Pedosphaera parvula Ellin514: one gene and its partner. The protein of the gene in region 1 interacts with the protein of each later gene in a pairwise test. Links are inferred from orthologs where the notes say so. Each region holds a gene or a part of one and is shown on either strand. Other genes may lie near its edges.

Region 1 (7,220 bases):
TTCCAGAAAGACTTGTCCGGCAGCAACTCCGCACCTTGATGGCCATTGACGAAGGCGTGGGACAATTGCTGAGGGCGCTGGAGGAATCCAGGCAGTTGGAAAACACGGTTATTATTTTCACAAGTGACAACGGCTATTTCTGGGGGGAGCACCATTTGGGCGACAAACGCTGGGCCTACGAAGAATCGATTCGAGATCCGCTGTTGATCCGCTATCCGAAGCTTATCAAACCAGGCACTGTGCGTGATCAGATGGTTCTGAATATAGATATAGCTCCGACCCTGCTGGAGCTGGCCCATGCGCCCGTGTCGAGGTCCATGCAAGGCCGCTCACTGGTGCCTCTTTTCAACAAGGACTCTGTTGAGTGGCGAAAATCAGCTTTATTCGAGTATTTTCAGGAAAAGGCGTATCCCCGCACACCAACATGGCAGGCAATCCGCACGGAACAATGGAAATACATTCATTATACAGAGCTGGAAGGCATGGACGAACTGTACAATCTGAAAGCCGATTCGTATGAGATGAAAAACTTGATCAAGGAGCAAAGCGCCAGGTCCAGTTTGCAGGAGCTTAAATCCGAGCTTGGGAAGTTGCTCAAACAAACCAGCAATTGATTGATGTCGTGACTGAGTCCTTGCCAGCTTAACGCTTGGCCTTGAGCAGGTCGCGAATTTCCACCAACACTTTTTCTTCACGAATCCGCCACAACGGCGGTGACGATATTGCCGAATGCGGCGCCAATCGCGACACCTGCGGCAAGGCAACCACCTTGCCGCACAGGGCGAACGCTGTGAATTCCCTGGGGATTTTCGATGCTGTTTCCGGTTGGCTGGAGGTTTCCAAGACCCGTAGTTCCTTCATAAGCTGGAAGATACATTCAAATGTCTAATGATCACGAAAACCTGGCATTCGAGATTGAAACTGCAAAATGGCGGCGGCAAAGGCTTGAAATCATCAATTGGCTTGAAAGATGCTCAAAGGAATTGCGACTCTGAATGTGTGCAAAAATCTGCGGTGCAAAGCCGGTATTATTTATGAAATTGAGTAACATCCTCGCGGTAGTGTCCCTTTCTTGTGCAGTGCTTGGTTCGACTGTTTGCAAAGCGAACCAGGCCTCCGAGACTGCCGACCTCATCATCCAGAATGCCAAGGTTGTCACGGTAAATTCCAAATTTGCTGTCGAAGAGGCAATTGCCGTTAAGGGTGATCGCATCCTTGCGGTGGGCAAAAACAAGGAAATTGCCCGTTACGCCGGACCAAACACCCGCATCATTGAGGCGAAGGGAAAGTCGGTCATGCCCGGGTTGTACGACAGCCATGTGCACTCGTACAAGGCATCGGTCAGTGAATTTGCAGGAACGCAGCCCAATTTCGAATCCATTGCCGAGGCTCTGCATTATATTCGTAAGCAGACTGAAGAAAAGCCTCCGGGAAGTTGGATTATTTTGGAAAGAGTTTATCCCACACGCTTAAAAGAGGGGCGGCTCCCCACCTTGGTGGAGTTGGACAAGGCGGCTTCCAATAATCCTGTGTATTGGAATTGTGGTCCTGTATCCATGGCCAATTCCAAGGCCCTGGAACTGTCAAAAATTTCGAGCTCAACCACTAATCCTCCTTCGGGTGAGGTGGTGAAGAATCCCAAGACGCTTAAGCCCACGGGGCTTCTGCGCAATGCTGCACAACTGCTTGCTCTCCCGGCACCCGTGAAAGAGCCCACGCCTGCAGAACATCAAGAGGCATTGAAGCATCTGTACCATTTGTACAACGAACAGGGTATTACCAGCATTGGCGAGCGTCGGACTGAACCTGAGGCGATTGACATGTTTCGTCGTCTCAGCAAATCCAATGAGTTGACGGTGCGAATTAATTGTACGCGCGTTATCGAACTCGCCACTAATATCGAAGAGTCGATTCTTCGCCTGGATGCCATCACCAATGCCGGTCCGGACAAGCTTCCTTATGGTCCAACCGGTGTGGGAGACGATTGGGTGCGCATTGGGCCGCTCAAAACCTTCATGGACGGGGGCATGCTTATCGGCACCGCTTATATGCGTACGCCATGGGGCGTGGGGCCGACCTATCAGATCACCGAAGCCGCCTACCGAGGAATTCTCTATCCCAACACGGAAATCCTGACTGAGCTTTATCTCGAAGCCGCCCAGCGTGGGTGGCAGTTGACAGCACATTGTGCGGGGGATGCTGCAATGGATGCGTTGTTAAACACATACCAATCCATTCAGTTCAAAACCAATATTACGCAGCGGCGCTTTTTGATTACTCACGGTAATTTTCAGACAGCCCAGAATTGGGAAAAATGCAAGAGACTCGGGGTGGCCGCCGACATGCAGCCTGCATGGCTTTATAAGGATGGGGATAGCCTGCTCAGAACTTTGGGTGAAAAACGCATGGAAAACTTCCAGCCTTTTAAAACGTGGTTTGACGAAGGCATCATTATCGGCGGAGGCAGTGATCATATGGTGAAGCTTGACTCCATTGATGCTGCCAATCCATGGAATCCCTGGCTGGGCATGTGGATCACACTCGCTCGCATGACTGAAAGTGGTCGTGTCCTCAATCCAGACGAGAAATTAACTCGAGAGCAGGCCATCCGTTTTTATACGATCAACAATGCCTATTTGAATTTTGAGGAGACTAAAAAAGGCTCATTGGAGGCTGATAAGTTTGCGGATCTCATCATCGTCGATCGAGACATCTTGAAATGTTCCGTGAACGATGTGCGTGGCACCAAAGTCTTGATGACCATGGTGGGCGGAAAAATTGTTTTCGAAGCTAAGAACTAACTTTCTTCAGACTCCAGCAGGATGTCCGGGCTGCAAAGCGGCTATTGGGCATCCTGCTTTTTGTTAAGGAAAACGATCTTAACACCTTCCTTGGGTTTCAGGCTGTCACCCAAATTGGCTGAGGCTTGAGAAACGGCCATCGGAGCCGGGGCGGAGGCAGGCTTTAACTCTTCGCCAGGTTCAAGCGCAGAGCGAAGGGCGCCTTCCACGAGTTGCGCACAATGAATTTTCATGGGCGGCAATGGCCCAAGTTCACCCGCCAAATCTTCGGTTTTTAACGCGAGGGCTTCCTCGGCCGTTTTGCCCCGAATCAACTCTGTGGCGAGGCTCGCCACGGCAATCGCCGTCTCACAACCAAATGATTGGAAGGTGGCTTTGTCGATGACCTTCCTGCCATTGTCATCCTTGAATTTCACCCACAGGCGTAGCATCTCGCCGCAATCGGAATTGCCCACGGTGCCGACGCTATCGGCGTTCGCAAGTTCACCCATGTTTTGCGGGTTGAGCATCGCTTCACGAATTCTCTTTTCCAAATCCTTGTCCATAACAGAATCCTTACGCCAACTGATAACGTGGAACATTGTCATCCACTTCCTGAGCCCAGGCATCAATGCCGCCACGCAGGCAGCGCACGTTTTTTAAACCATGACCAGTGAAATACGCGGCAGCGTCCAAACCCTGTTTACCCGCATGATCAATGAGCACCAATAATTTGTTTGGATCCCACTTTGCCAAAATCTCCTGCATCACAGGCTGTGAAAGCAAAATGGCGCCATCGATATGAGTCGCCTCATATTCCTCCCGCGAGCGAATATCAATCAACTTAACTTCTGTGCCGCTTTTCAAGAGCCCGGCCAATTCCTTCGCCGAAATCAATATCCTGGCATCGTCTTCGTGACTGCTCCGGATATGAGCCAACACTTCATCCACTGCCAAATTGTTATTGCGGGCGCAAACCTGTTCCAATGTCTCAGTCATCTGAAACCCGCAACTACTGCAGCCGCCAATGTGATAACGGCGGAACATCGCGCGTTGTGCTCCGGGAAACGCTTCCAGCACTTCACCCATGTTTGATTTTGGCCCGATGGATTCTGGTGTTGCAGCCATAACTTTATGCTCCAAAAAACTTTTGAATTTCCCGGGTCACCTCGATGAAGCGATCCACCTCGGCGCGGGTATTATAGAAATAAAAACTCGCCCGCGCAGTCGAGGCGATGCCGAGTTTCTTCATCAAAGGCTGGTTGCAATGATGCCCGCCGCGGAGAGCCACACCACGTTGGTCGGCCACGGTCACGACATCGTGCGCGTGCACGTCCTCCAGCAGGAAGCTCACCAATCCGGCGCGACCGGTCTTCGGTCCAAACAACCGCACATTCTTAAGCTGCGCCAACTGATCGTAACAGTAGGTGGCCAACTCCTGGTCATGTTTGAAAATGTTTTCACGGCCAACCGCATCGAGATAATCCAGCGCGGCATGCAGGGCAATGACGCCTGAAATGTCCGGTGTGCCAGCTTCAAACCGATGCGGCGCTTTCTTGAAAGTGCTCTTGAAGAAATCAACCGTCACGATCATTTCACCGCCACCGTGATAAGGTGGCATGTTGTCCAAAATCTCCTGCCGCCCCCAAAGCACGCCAATACCGGTTGGCCCGCAAATCTTGTGTCCTGAGAATACGAGGAAATCGCAACCGAGCGATTGAACATCGAGCGGCAAATGTCCGGCGCTCTGCGCAGCGTCAACCAGCGTGGTCACACCCAATTTGCGCGCGCGTTCACACAACTCCGCCACCGGATTTAGCGTGCCGAGCGTGTTGGAAATATGGGTGAAGGCAAAAAGCTTCACTTCAGGCGTGAGCAGTTGGTCCAGCTTGCTGAGGTCCAGCAATCCTTCATCGCCTGTCACTGGGATATAGACCAGCTTCGCGCCAGTCTTCTCGGCGAGCAATTGCCAGGGAACGATGTTGCTGTGATGCTCCATCTCCGTTAGCAAAATCTTATCGCCAGCCTTGATGTTTTTGCTGCCCCAGGAAGCAGCAATTAAATTGATGCCTTCCGTTGTGCCGCGCGTGAAAATGATTTCGTCCTGGGTTTTCGCGTTGATGAACGTCGCGACCCGCTGCCGGGAAGCTTCAAACGCCGCTGTCGCCCGATTGCTCAATTCATGTATGCCGCGATGCACGTTCGCATTGTCCTTCTCATAATAATTTGAGAGGCAATCGATCACCGCGCGAGGCTTCTGGCTGCTCGCTGCATTATCCAAATAAACCAATGGATGCCCATGGACCTGCTGATCCAGGATGGGAAAATCGGCGCGTAGTTTGGCCCAATCAATCATCTTTTTCTGCTGAGTTGAAATGGTGGTTTCGGAAATCATCGGCTTGAAAAAATTACATCAGCCCTAGTTGCAGCTTGGCGGCTTCAGTGAGCATGCCCTGATTCCATTGCGGCTCCCACACCAGTTCCACATTCACATCATCCACCCCTTCAAGGGAGAGCAACTTGTTTTGCACATCCGCTTGCAAGGTGGGGCCCATGCCGCAACCTGGCGCCGTTAAAGTCATCTTCACATCCACTCGAAAGCTTTCTGACGCGCCGGGAATCGGTTCAATCTTGCAATCGTAAACCAGCCCGAGATCGACAATGTTCACCGGAATTTCCGGGTCGTAGCAACTGCGCAACTGATTCCATACTTCCGTATCCAGCTTTTCCTGCGTGATGGGCCCATAGGTGGTTGAGGTCGGGACGCGTCTCGTCGGCGCCTCCACTTCCAATCCCAGGGCATCCGCATCCTTGCCATCGATGCGGAACATATTGCCATTCACGATCACCGTGTAACTGCCGCCCAGTGATTGAGTAATGTAGGCTTGCTCGCCGGCCAACAAGGAAACCTTCGTTCCCACCGGGATAACCGAAGCCTCGCAATCGCGCTTCAATGTGACTGGTTCGTTGCTGTTCATATCGATTTAAAAATATAACCGAAAAGGAGCATCCTGTCTTGGTGGATACGTTTGAGCTGTCTATGTGTTCTCGTTTTCCGTCGTCACCGGTCCATCCTGACCCTCCACTGCGGCCACTGCTGCGTGCCAGGAAAGGATCGCACATTTGACGCGCGCTGGAAATTTATGGACACCCGCGAACACCGCCAACTTGCCCACCCCTTCATCATCCACCTCCCCGGTAGTCACCATCGTGTGCACCTTCTTGAACAATTCCTTCACCTCAGCTTTGCTTTTGCCTTTGATGATGCTGGTGAGCAATGATGCCGAAGCCTTGGAAATGCAACAGCCTGAGCCTTGGAAAGCTGCATCCTCCACGGTATCGCCATTCATTTTCAGAAAGACGGTGTAATTATCGCCACAGAGCGGATTGTAACCTTCGCCCTTGCGATTCGCCCCTTCCAACGTGTGGAAATTGCGCGGTGATTTGCAGTGATCCAGGATCACTTGCTGATATAAATCATCCAAATCTTCAGACATATCTCAGTCGCGAGCCGAAGCACGCGCATGCATCATTCATTTCTTCTCACCAGCCAAAGCATTCTGTTCCAGGCGATCCCAAACGATCGCATCCAATTCCTCACGCAACGCCGCATTTCGCACCCGGGCAATAATTTCGCCGGCAAAGGAATGGATCAACATCCGCCGCGCCGTTTCCTTGCCGATGCCGCGCGCGCGCAGATAAAAAATCGACTCTTCATTCAACTGCCCCACCGTCGCGCCGTGCGTGCACTTCACGTCATCGGCATAAATTTCCAGTTGCGGCTTCGTATCAATCGTCGCGTCATCCGAGAGCAACAGGTTTTTGTTGGTCTGCTTCGCATCCGTCTTCTGCGCATCCGGACGCACCAAAATGCGACCGTGAAAAACTCCCCGCGATTTGCCGGCTAAAATTCCGTTGTAATACTCGTGGCTGTTGCAATGCGGTTTCGCATGCTCCACGATCATATGGTTGTCCGCCAACTGCTCGTCCTTCGTGAGGTAAAGACCATTCAGCACGCATTCCACCCGTTCCGCATCCAGGTTCGTCCAGATATTGTTGCGCGAAAGTTTCGCACCCAAGGCAATGGAATGAGCAATAAAATTGCAACCCTTTCCGAGTTGCACATTGACCGCTGCAATGTGAAACGCCTCCGGACTCTCGTCCTGAAACTTGCAATGCTCCACCACCGCGTCTTCACCAATGACCATCTCACTCACCACATTCGTGAAATACGGCCCATCCACCGTGCTGACATAACTCTCGATGACCGTCGCCTGACTCCCGCGCTCCGCGATAATCAAATTGCGCGGATGCACCGTTGTGCCCGGTTCCTTCGAAGTCGTCACGAACAACAAATGCACCGGCTCCTCGATCACCTTGCCCGCCGGCACATGGATAAAAGCGCCATCATGAAAAAACGCCGTGTTCAACGCCGAGAAC
Region 2 (7,124 bases), on another replicon or contig:
GCGTGTTTCGTGTTCCGCGTAGGCCATCTCTCGTGTCCGCCAATCATTTGCCGCAATTTAAAACGGGAAAAACTTCGACTTAATTTGAAATAAAACATTATGAATGCATTAAGGGAACATGCGGAACAACAGTATGCGGAGGAATTATCAAAACTGGCGAAGGTGGATACGAAGACGCGTCCGCCGCGCTGGCAATTATCGCCATGGGCAGTGGCGACTTACCTGCTGGGTGGAAAACTGGACGACGGGTTTGTGGTGTCGCCAAAATATATCGGCAACCGGCGGGTGATTGAAATTGCGATTGCGACGCTGGCGACGGATCGGGCGCTGCTCTTGCTGGGAGTGCCGGGCACGGCGAAGACCTGGGTCGCCGAACATCTGGCGGCGGCGATTGCGGGGGACTCGACGTTGCTGGTGCAGGGCACGGCGGGAACGAGTGAGGAATCGGTGCGCTATGGTTGGAATTATGCGCGGTTGCTGGCGGAGGGGCCATCGCGGAAGGCGCTGGTGGCGAGTCCATTGATGCGCGCGATGCAGGAGGGAAAGATTGCGCGGGTCGAGGAACTGACACGCATTCCCGCTGACGTGCAGGATTCGTTGATCACGATTTTGTCGGAAAAGACACTGCCAATTCCTGAACTGGGAGAAGAAGTGCAGGCGGTGAAAGGATTCAATGTGATTGCCACCGCAAACAATCGGGATCGCGGGGTGAATGAACTTTCGAGCGCGTTGAAGCGGCGCTTTAACACCGTGGTGCTGCCGCTGCCGGATTCGATCGAGGAAGAAGTGAGCATCGTGCAACAGCGGGTGGAGAGTTTGGGGCGCGCGCTGGAATTGCCGGCCGAACCACCAGCCTTGGAGGAGATACGGCGGATCGTAACGGTATTTCGCGAGTTACGCAGCGGAGCGACAGCGGATGGAAAAACCAAGGTGAAATCGCCCACGGGAACTCTCAGCACAGCGGAAGCCATTTCAGTGGTGAACAATGGGCTTTCACTCGCGGCGCATTTTGGCGATGGAACGATGCGGGCGGCCGATGTGGCGAGTGGTTTGATCGGAGCGGTGGTGAAGGATCCGATTCAAGACCGGGTTGTGTGGCAGGAATATTTGGAAACCGTGGTGAAGGAGCGGGACGGTTGGAAGGATTTGTACCGGGCTTGCAAAAATCACGATTGAGCCAGGAAGGATATCACCATGTCGGTTCATATCTTTGGTATAAGACATCATGGTCCCGGCTCAGCGCGGAGTTTGCGCGAGGCGCTGGAAGCGTTGAAGCCTGACATGATTTTGGTGGAAGGTCCACCCGATGCGGAAGCAGCGCTACCGCTGCTGATGCATGAACAGATGGAACCGCCGGTGGCGTTGCTCGTCTATGTGCCGGAGAATCCCAAGCAGGCAGTTTATTATCCGTTTGCGGTGTTCTCGCCCGAATGGCAGGCCCTGCGATATGGCTTCGGCAAAAATGTTCCGGTGCGCTTCATGGATTTGCCGCTGACACATCAATTGGCGGAGGAAGCTTTGGAGGCAAAGGAGATCGCAGTCAAAGGTGATGAAGCCGATGCGGAAGCAGAGTGTGAGGAATGCGAAATTACTCAGGAACAGCCGATAGAGCCAGCATTGTTACCTGCTTTGAAAGCCTTGTTGCAACGTGATCCCCTCGCCCACCTGGCGGAAGCGGCGGGTTATAGCGACAGCGAGCGTTGGTGGGAACACATGGTGGAGCATCGGCATAATAGCACGGAACTGTTTGAAGCGATTCTGGAGGCAATGACGGCATTACGCGAGGCGTCGTTGGAATCTTCATTGGCGATACTCAATCCGCTTCGCGAGCAACGACGTGAAGCGCACATGCGGCAGACCATTCGCGTGGCGGAGAAGGAAGGATTTCAGCGAATAGCGGTTGTGTGTGGAGCTTGGCATGCGCCGGCATTGACGAAAATGCCAGCGGCGAAGGAGGACGCGGAGTTGCTGAAAGGATTGCTGAAAGTGAAGGTCCAGGCGACGTGGGTGCCGTGGACTTACGGGCGGCTGGCGTTTGCGAGCGGTTATGGCGCGGGGATTGAATCGCCGGGATGGTATCAGCACCTGTGGGATTGCCGGGATGGCAAGAAAGGCAGGAACGCGGAGACGCAGGATATTATCATCAAGTGGCTGACGCGGGTGGCGCATCTGCTGCGCGGAGAAGATTTGGATGCGTCGTCAGCTAGCGTGATTGAAACCGTGCGGCTGGCGGAGTCGTTGGCGGCAGTGAGGAGTCGTCCCCTGCCCGGCCTGCCCGAATTAAATGAAGCAACGCAAACGGTTTTGTGTCACGGCGAACATCTGCCGTTGCGGTTGATCCATGACAAGCTCGTGGTGAGCGAGCGTCTGGGCAAAGTGCCGGATGAAACGCCGGTGGTGCCATTGCAACAGGATTTGCAACGCGAGCAGAAACGACTGCGTTTGCCGCCGGAGGCTTTGGAGAAAATGCTGGACCTGGACTTACGCAAAGATACGGATCTTGGACGGAGCCAATTGTTGCATCGACTGAATTTATTGAACATTCCATGGGGCCAGGCAGAGCGGGCGAGCGGGAAGAAAGGGACTTTTCACGAAGTGTGGCGCGTGCGATGGCAGCCGGAATTTGCGGTCGCGATTATTGAGGCAGCCATTTGGGGAAACACGGTGGCGAGTGCGGCGTCGGGTCGGGCGTATAAATTGGCAGAGGAGGCGCCGGCGTTGCCGGAATTGACGGCGTTGTTGGACCAAACGTTGCTGGCTGATTTGCCTGATGCGATTCGGCATATCATGGTCCGGCTGCAAAACGAAGCAGCGGTGGCGAGTGATGTGCCGCAGTTGATGGCCGCGCTGCCGCCATTGGCGCAGATTTTAAGATATGGCAACGTGCGTCAGACAGACTCGACGTTGATCGATCAGATTGTTTCGGGATTGGTGGCGAGAATTTGCATTGGGTTGCCGGTAGCATGTGCTTCGCTGGATGATGAGGCGGCAGCAGATATGTTCGAACGTTTGCTGGCGGTTCAAAGTGCGCTCTCACTGTTGCAAAAGGAAGAGTATCTCAAGGCGTGGCAGACAGTTTTAAAACAACTCTCGCAGCAGCAAGGAATTCACGGATTGTTAGCGGGGCGGTGTTGTCGCCTGCTGATGGATGCGGGAGTTTTCAGCCGGGAGGAATCGGCGCGGCGGATGGGATTGGCATTATCCACCGCGAATGAGCCTGTTCAGGCGGCGGCCTGGGTGGAAGGTTTTCTCAAAGGAAGCGGATTGTTGCTCCTGCACGATGAATCGTTGTGGCAGGTGTTGGATGAGTGGGTTTGCGAGTTGAAGGATGAAACCTTTACAGCATTACTGCCTCTGCTGCGGAGAACTTTTTCGACCTTCTCCGCACCCGAAAGAAGGCAGATGGGCGAACGAGTGCGGAGCGGAACGTCAAAGCTTGCAAGCCAGGTGCAAAAGATGGATTTCGACGAGGAACGCGCAGCGAAGGTTCTGCCGTTGGTTGCAAAGTTGTTGGGAATTGAAAACTAAAGGGAATTTACCATGTCCACAGCTACACAGAATAAAGAGGAAAGATTGAGACGGTGGCGGTTGGTTTTGGGTGGAGATGAGGCAGACGGGACAGGCTTTGGGCTGTCCGGAACCGACGCTGGAATGGACAAGGCATTGGGTGCGCTTTATGAGTCCGAGCGGAAGGGCGGACTTGGCAGTTCGAATCCCAACGTTTCGCGCTGGCTGGGAGATATTCGGACTTACTTCCCTTCAACAGTGGTGCAGGTGATGCAGAAGGATGCATTGGAACGATTGAATCTGCAGCAGATGTTGCTGGAGCCGGAATTGTTGCAGGCAGTCCAACCGGATGTGCACCTGGTGGCGAATCTGTTGGCCTTGAAAAACATCATGCCGAGCAAGACTAGGGAAACGGCACGGATGGTTGTTCGGAAGGTAGTTGAAGAGTTGGAACGGAAACTGGCGAATCCGATGCGACAGGCGGTGATGGGGAGCTTGAATCGCGCGACACGCAATCGCAGGCCGCGGCACAATGAAATTGATTGGAACCGCACCATTCGGGCCAACTTGAAACATTATCAACCGGAGTATCGCACGATTGTCCCAGAAACACGGATTGGTTACGGACGCAAGCGCTCATCGCTTCGCGACATTATTTTGTGCGTGGATCAGAGTGGGTCGATGGCAACTTCGGTGGTTTACGCGGGAATTTTCAGCGCGGTACTCGCATCGCTGCCAGCAGTGCAAACGCGGATGGTGGTGTTCGATACGGCAGTCGTGGATTTAAGCGATAAGCTGAGTGATCCGGTGGATGTGTTGTTTGGCACGCAACTGGGAGGTGGTACGGATATCAACAAGGCATTGAGCTATTGCCAGGGATTGATCCGCCAACCGCAGGACACAATTCTTGTATTGATCAGCGATCTTTATGAAGGTGGCAACAGCAAGGAAATGTTGAAACGCATGGGATCCATTGTAGCTGCGGGGACGCAGGTGGTGACCTTGCTGGCGTTAAATGATGACGGGGCTCCGATGTTTGATCATCAACACGCCGCAGCATTTGCCGGCATGGAGATTCCTTCATTTGCCTGCACCCCCGATTTGTTTCCGGAGCTTATGGCGGCGGCGATTTCCAAACAGGATATTGGACAATGGGCGGCGACACGAAACGTAGCCGTGACGAAGTAGACTGGAGGTTAACTGTTCCAATATTGGAAGATTGGGCCCTCATGACTGTAGATGGGATCAGCTTCAGGGAATGGAGCGTGCGCGATATTATGGTCAGCCTGCGGACGCTCGCCTTTCCGGCCATAATTCATATCCCATGGTTGGCCGCCAGGATAAGCGCCGACAACTCCAAGGTTGGCACTCGAACCGAGATTTTTATGAGCCACACCAGCTGGAATGATAACGACATCGCCGTAGCGCAATTTTTGCGTGATACCATTTTCACCACCGAAGCGGACGGTGGCCGAGCCATTGTAGATACCAAGGACTTCGTGGGTGGTGCTGTGATAGTGGTGAAACGTATAAATTCCATTTCGCCAGGAACCTTCCCAGTCGTGAGCGGCAAACAAACGCTCAAAAATGGAGGCGGGATCTCGGCGCTCAGCTAGATCAATAGCTTGATGATAAATTAACAGAGGTAGTTTCGGGTTGTTGGGTATGCTGCCGTCATCCTTCAAATTAAAAGAAAGTACACGCGGTGGGTTGATGCACCTTTCGAGGTCCCGAGGCACCGACACTGTGGATGTCTTCGCACTCATAATACAAAATGCCAGAGGAACGTGAAGAATCAACCGGTAGATTTATCACTCTGGATACCTAATTACCCCAATCTGGTGTTGTAATGAGCCTGATGCTAGTCTGCCTCGGCAAATGACGTTTTAACAACCATGACAGCCAAAGACAAGAAGCAGGCATTGCTAACCGAGCTCGCGCACTTCAAAGATGCGCAGCAACGATTTGCCTACGTGGTGGAACAAGGCCGCAGACAGGAGCCGCTGAAGGAAACGTTCAAGATCGATGCTTATCGCGTGGAAGGTTGTCTGGCAAAACTGTGGCTGGTGTCGGAGTTTAAAGAGGGAAAATGTTATTTTCACACGGATTCCGAATCCGCCATCATGAAGGGTATTTCCACGGTGCTTTGCAATTTTTATAGTGATCTGACGCCTTTGGAAATTGTGAGCCATGATCCCTCGTTTTTGGCTGAAGTAGGAATCACACAACATTTAACCCCCAATCGGCGGAATGGCTTGGCACGAGTCTGGGAAAAAATCCGCGATTATGCCCAGACTCAATTGACCTCAGTTTCAGAACCCAAAAGGAAACTTGAATGAGTGCGGCACTTTACGACGCTCATAACCATTTGCAGGCCACCGAGCTTTCTCCTCATTTGGGCACGATACAGAGGCAATTGAACGAATTGAACGTCGCAAAGATGGTTGTCAATGGCACCCAGGAGCAGGATTGGCCGGCAGTGTTGGAATTGGCTCGCAACAACCGCATGGTCATTCCCACATTTGGTTTGCATCCATGGTACGTCTCTCAACGTTCTGTTCATTGGCAGGAAAAATTGACGACTTGTCTAAATCAGGTTCCGGCAGGGATTGGAGAGATCGGACTGGATCGATGGATCGAAGATTACGATCTGCCGCAGCAGGAGGAAGTGTTTGTATGGCAATTACGGCTGGCTGCTGAAAGAAACCTGCCGGTGAGCATTCACTGTTTGCGCGCCTGGGGAAGGCTGCTGGAACTGCTACAGGAACAACCTCGACCGCAGTGTGGTTTTTTGCTCCATTCCTATGGCGGACCGCAGGAGATGATTCAGCCGCTCGCAAAACTGGGCGCCTACTTTTCAATCTCTGGACATTTTGCCCAGGAACGAAAAGGCAGGCAACAGGAGGTGTTCCGGCAGGTGCCGCGTGACCGATTGCTGATCGAGACCGATGCACCGGACATGTTGCCGCCGGAAAAATATACCGACTTTCCGATCACTGGTGAAAGTTCAGGAAAAGCAGTGAACAACCCGGCTAACATTGGGGCCATCTATCGTTTTGTAGCAGAGCTGGTGGATGAGCAGGCGGATGTGCTGAGGCAGAGAACTGAAGAGAACTTTAGGAAACTGTTTGGCAGGCTGCTGGATTAGTTCTTTGACAACAGTTATTTTTCACGTTGCGCAATCTCGTGAACGATATGCGCAGTCGCAAGAAAGGCAAAAGCGCCAGTCACGAAAGTTGCGCTGCCAAAGCCACTGCTGCAATTGAGCCGGTGGTCAGTGCCTGGTTCGGGTTGAGGGCATACCGAACCATCCTGAGAGGGATAAACCGGGAGTTCCGTTGAGCAGACACAGGCGACGTTGAACTTTTTTTCGCCGCGTGGAAAACCATGGCGGGTGCGCAGTTTGCTTCGGGTTTCCCGCAGGAGACGGTCATTTGTGGATTGGGTCAGGTCAACCAGTTGAATGGCGGCGGGATTACGACGACCGCCCGCAGCCCCGGTCGTGATAATGGGAATGCCTTTGTCACGGCACAGCGCGATCATCAGGCATTTTTTAGAAGAGCTATCGATGGCATCAAGCACATAGTCAAAGCGGGTAGCGAGGATTTCCTGCGCGT

The links.
Region 2: the proteins of CFLAV_RS08840 (region 1) and CFLAV_RS06815 interact in binary tests that used the Escherichia coli proteins (3 or more experiments, as listed by UniProt). The link is inferred for Pedosphaera parvula Ellin514 from one-to-one orthologs.

Annotation. Positions count from the first base shown.
Region 1 is NZ_ABOX02000008.1:198,636-205,855, forward strand. Bases 3,045-5,844 are described here. They hold CFLAV_RS08840 (cysteine desulfurase), read right to left. Parts: upstream 5,176-5,844; coding sequence 3,913-5,175; downstream 3,045-3,912. Other genes in these bases: CFLAV_RS08830 (iron-sulfur cluster scaffold-like protein), read right to left, coding at 3,045-3,346; CFLAV_RS08835 (rhodanese-like domain-containing protein), read right to left, coding at 3,357-3,908; sufT (putative Fe-S cluster assembly protein SufT), read right to left, coding at 5,189-5,758; sufU (Fe-S cluster assembly sulfur transfer protein SufU), read right to left, coding at 5,819-5,844. Outside these bases: CFLAV_RS08815 (sulfatase family protein), read left to right, coding at 1-614; CFLAV_RS08820 (hypothetical protein), read right to left, coding at 643-861; CFLAV_RS08825 (amidohydrolase), read left to right, coding at 1,035-2,801; more of CFLAV_RS08830, read right to left, coding at 2,843-3,044; more of sufU, read right to left, coding at 5,845-6,277; Fe-S cluster assembly protein SufD, read right to left, coding at 6,314-7,220. UniProt on the Escherichia coli protein: Cysteine desulfurases mobilize the sulfur from L-cysteine to yield L-alanine, an essential step in sulfur metabolism for biosynthesis of a variety of sulfur-containing biomolecules.
Region 2 is NZ_ABOX02000006.1:165,145-172,268, reverse strand. What follows is about bases 4,421-7,124. They hold CFLAV_RS06815 (SufE family protein), read left to right. Parts: upstream 4,421-5,402; coding sequence 5,403-5,846; downstream 5,847-7,124. Other genes in these bases: CFLAV_RS06805 (tRNA threonylcarbamoyladenosine dehydratase), read right to left, coding at 6,670-7,124; CFLAV_RS06810 (TatD family hydrolase), read left to right, coding at 5,843-6,655; CFLAV_RS33935 (cupin domain-containing protein), read right to left, coding at 4,704-5,273; CFLAV_RS06825 (VWA domain-containing protein), read left to right, coding at 4,421-4,695. Also shown: CFLAV_RS06835 (ATP-binding protein), read left to right, coding at 100-1,176; CFLAV_RS06830 (DUF5682 family protein), read left to right, coding at 1,195-3,528; more of CFLAV_RS06825, read left to right, coding at 3,541-4,420. UniProt on the Escherichia coli protein: Participates in cysteine desulfuration mediated by SufS. Cysteine desulfuration mobilizes sulfur from L-cysteine to yield L-alanine and constitutes an essential step in sulfur metabolism for biosynthesis of a variety of sulfur-containing biomolecules.